DNA from 2 places in the Planococcus sp. S3-L1 genome. Region 1 is predicted to be linked to the other one. Evidence: riboswitches for the same ligand, from Rfam matches in the RefSeq annotation. Region 1 holds a riboswitch; the other holds the start of a gene.
The links. Region 1 has a riboswitch for FMN ahead of QMF37_RS08275 (ECF transporter S component). Riboswitches for the same ligand answer to the same signal wherever they lie in the genome.

Region 1 (2,205 bases):
GAATTGTATCAGCAATATGCAGACGATATTGACGAAACGCAATTAGGTTTCGATGAGTACCACCCCTATCTAGGTAATTTAGAAAAAACGGTGAAAGGAATACGCCACATCTTGCCGCAGGATCACCAATACGATTTGGCTTCTGCAAGTATAGGTGTGTATTTCAATACACTTTCGGCGACTTTTCCAGACGTCGCTGAAATTACAGTAGTCAATGAAGATGGTTCTGCAGCAGAATTTTCCCAGGTAGGATCTGTAGAAGCAATCAGTCCAAAACAGAAAGATGTTGCTTATTATTCATTTACAACGACAAATGGCGAAATTTATCTTGCTCCGGGATACGATAGTCCTTTCGCCGCAGCGACTGAAGCGATCGAAGCGCTTGCGCAAAGCCCAAACGACTTTTATCGTGCTACAATTCCACAAAATGTGGATTTTCAACTATCAGAAACTGGAGATTTGGTGCAAATTGATTTTGAGGGCTCAGTCGATTTAGAAACAATGGATCGTTTAGAAGCAGTTCGAATGATTGAAAGTTTGGCGTTGACTGCAGCTTCTTTTGATAAAAAAATAGCAGTAAAAGGGTTACAGTCTGATAGTTGGAACGGGTTTGATTTTACTCAGCCATTACCCGTTCCACTAGCGCCTAATTTATTAGAATGGCCAATACAATAAGGAAAAGAAGCGTTGTAAACAAATTTGTTTACAACGCTTCTTTTTTATACTACGATTAGGCTATAACAAAATATCGATTCATCTTCGGGGCAGGGTGAAAGTCCCTACCGGCGGTAATTGAACTCTGTTCATAAGCCCGCGAGCCGTAAAACGCAGGATTTGGTGAAATTCCAAAGCCGACAGTATAGTCTGGATGGGAGAAGGTGAAGGTGCGGACGTTTGTCGTTTACATGTAGACGGAACGCTTATTAAGTGTGCCTTTTCTCCCTTAAGTACTAGTGCTTAAGGGATTTTATATGTAAATGTTGGGTCCAAGCTTTTCTTCTGGTGAATCACGACAAGGAGAGAGGAATATGAAGAACAAAAAGTTACAAACGATGATTGTGATTGGGATGTTAAGCAGTATTTCATTTATATTGATGCTTTTTAACTTTCCATTACCTGCATTACCGGCTTTTTTGAAAGTGGATTTTAGTGACGTACCGGCATTAATTGCAGCCATCACGATGGGGCCAGTTGCAGGGATTTTAGTAGCATTCTTCAAAAACGTGTTGGATTGGCTTTTTGCAGGAAGTCCGACAGGTGTACCTGTTGGTCATATGGCTAACTTTATAACAAGTTTGCTGTTTATCCTTCCGGTTTATGCTATCTACCACAAAGTAGCGAATAAAAAAGGCATGATTTTTGGCTTAGCTGTGGGAACATTAACTATGGCAATTGGTATGAGTGTTTTAAACTATTTTGTGTTTTTGCCAATGTATACGTACTTTTTAAATGTGCCTGCTGAAACGGGCAATGCGTTATTTGGCACAATTGTCTTAGGGATATTACCATTTAACTTAATCAAAGGTCTATTGTTAACTTCGGTCGTCCTGCTAGTATTCAGCAGCATGCACACATGGATCGAAAAGCAAAGATCCTATTATTTATCATAGATAAAGAAAAGCGAAAACAGCCGTGTAGATTTGACGGGCACAAGATGCACTGGCGAAGCGGCATTTTTTCAGCCGCATAGCTAGTGTGGCTTGTGACCCTAAAATCTGGCTGGTTGAGTCTGGATAAAGAAAAGCGAAAACAGCCGTGTAGATTTGACGGAATTTGAATTAGCACAAATTAAAAGAAGGCGTACTGGAGGGATTCTCCAGTACGCCTTCTTTTTTGATTCAGTCTTCGTATTTTAACGGATCGCCTTCGAAAGATGTATCTGCAACTTTGATCGAATCTGTTGGACAGCCTTCAAATGCATCTTCCATGTCTTCTTCGAGTTCATCTGGAACTTGTTCTGTTCCCATGTTATTATCTAAAATAACAAAAGCGATTCCTTCGTCATCATAATCATAAATGTCAGGTGCAGCAGCACCACAAGCACCACAAGCGATGCAAGTATCCTTGTCGACAATGGTATACTTAGCCATATTGTTTTCCACTCCTTTATCTCCGAACAAGTTCAGTTATACTATCGTATTTATTCTAAAGGTGTTTGAACAGTTTTTCAACCTAAAACCGTTAGGGGGAGCAAGCTTGTTAGTT
Region 2 (2,205 bases), on a different contig from region 1:
ACGCTTGTATCAAAAAGCGGGATTCGAAGATACAGGTAGACGAATTATGCGCTCTAAAGGAGAGCAACTTGTAATGTCTTTATACACCAATAAAGCCAAGTGAGATATCGTTTCTCACTTGGCTTTATTGATTTTTTAAAAGAATCACGTTTCTAGGGCTTCCAGTTTTTTATCCGAAATAAAGATACGTATGCAAGTTGCAGCCTGGATTAAAAGGCAAAGTACAGCTAGGGCAAATAGATGCACAGGCTAAATATTCATCGATAGTAAGTTCATGCCCACAGCTCCCGCACAGCACTGCTTTTTCTTGGAACCGGTCTTTTGGCCAAACTTGGTGGTTGCCACAGCCTATAGCTTGGTGGCATTCGAAGCAGGGGAAGTATTGCTGACAGCAAAAAAACTTGATGGCAATTCGATCGATAGCTGAATGGTAATGAGCACAACGTGTTTCCGCATCTACGCTGACGCCTTTCACTGTGTGGTGATGAGACATAGTAACTCGTCCTTTCTGAAACGGTAATATGTTTTAAACTAGGCAGTTGTTTGAGGCTGATAGAATTAGCGGTCACTGGAGTTCGTCGGAAATCTTAGCTTATTTTATAGGGTTCAGTTTCTTTCTATGCTACTATTAAAGAGACGAAACTACGAATCTAATTCTTCGGGGCAAGGTGAAATTCCTTACCGGCGGTGAGCAGGAAACTGCAAGTCCGTGACCCGGTTGGACGATGGCAAGCATAGGCCACTATGTTTGAAGCGTCCAAACGGTGGAGCTGGTGAAATTCCGGCACCGACAGTTACAGTCTGGATGGGAGAAGAATGTAGAAATCGGCTTCGTTATGTGCCTCTTCTTTTCAATGCATTTAAATTGAAAGGAGGAATTTGTATGACCAAATACCTTTATCAGGGAGTAGTCTCTGGAAATACAAATCAACGGTTTTTAACCCTGCTCATTTCCTCACTGGAAAAAGAGCTTCTTCAAGGTACGAAAAATGGCCGTCTACTATGCCAACTTGATAAAGAAGCAGGGCACATTGTGTTATGGATTCAAACTCTTCTGAAATATTCTTTCCTCACCACCTATATGCCCCACGGTGGAAAGCGCCCGAAAACTCGTAAGACCACAATTGAATACGTTTTTGCGAACAGAATGGAGGAGTGTGCCTAAATGTTTACAGGTATTGTTGAAGAACTTGGCCATGTTGCTTCAGTTCGCTCTAAGCCACAAGCAATGGAGTTAACTATTTCTTGCACGCTTATTTTAGAAGACGTTAAACGTGGAGATAGTATTTCCATTAACGGCGTTTGTTTAACTGTATCAACATTCAGTTCTAGTACCTTTACCGTTGACGTGATCCCAGAAACGGTGAAATCTTCAACGATGATTGGATTAAAGGTAGGTTCACAGGTAAATTTAGAACGTGCTATGCCAGCTAACGGACGTTTCGGCGGTCATTTTGTTAGTGGCCATATTGATGGCGTTGGCGTTATCCGTTCTGTGAAAAAAGAAGCGAATGCGATCACGAAAACAATCGAGCTTGAACCTCAGTTGATGAAGTATATGATGCTAAAAGGATCAATCGCAGTAGACGGTATTTCTTTGACGATTTTTGCTATTAGCCATAATACTGTGACGATTTCTCTTATTCCGACGACGCAAGAAGATTCGCTATTAGGAGAAAAAGGAATTGGTGAAAAGGTCAATATCGAATGTGATTTACTGGCCAAATATACCGAGCGAATTCAAACAGCAGAACCAAAAATCAGTAGAAGCTGGTTAGCAGAAAACGGATTTTAGAGGAGGCGCGACACACATGTTTTACACGGTAGAAAAAGCCATCGAAGATTTAAAGAATGGTAAAGCCATCATTGTAATTGATGATGAAGACCGAGAAAATGAGGGCGATTTTGTCGCATTGGCAGAATTCGCATCTCCCGAAATCGTCAATTTGATGGCGACCGAAGGAAGAGGATTGATCTGTGTGCCACTTGCCCAATCAATCGCTCAAAACTTACAAATTGGTCTTATGACAGATCATAATACAGATGAATATGGAACGGCCTTTACAATCAGTGTAGATCATAAAGATACAACGACAGGCATTAGTGCTTTTGAACGTTCTCATACAATTACTAGTTTAGCAAAATCAGATGCTCAAGCAGCTGATTTTAAGCGCCCAGGCCATATCTTTCCTTTGATCGCAAAAG

Region 2: another riboswitch for FMN. It lies ahead of QMF37_RS00615 (hypothetical protein); the one in region 1 lies ahead of QMF37_RS08275 (ECF transporter S component).

Annotation. Positions count from the first base shown of each region.
Region 1 covers NZ_JASISN010000006.1:78,914-81,118, reverse strand. The annotation lists gene QMF37_RS08280 (hypothetical protein) at 1-675, shown strand, start outside; FMN riboswitch at 752-884, shown strand; gene QMF37_RS08275 (ECF transporter S component) at 1,029-1,610, shown strand; gene QMF37_RS08270 (ferredoxin) at 1,839-2,090, opposite strand; gene QMF37_RS08265 (YpbB family protein) at 2,197-2,205, shown strand, end outside.
Region 2 covers NZ_JASISN010000001.1:120,108-122,312, forward strand. The annotation lists gene QMF37_RS00605 (GNAT family N-acetyltransferase) at 1-103, shown strand, start outside; gene QMF37_RS00610 (CHY zinc finger protein) at 170-493, opposite strand; FMN riboswitch at 651-821, shown strand; gene QMF37_RS00615 (hypothetical protein) at 884-1,165, shown strand; gene ribE (riboflavin synthase) at 1,166-1,795, shown strand; gene ribB (3,4-dihydroxy-2-butanone-4-phosphate synthase) at 1,812-2,205, shown strand, end outside.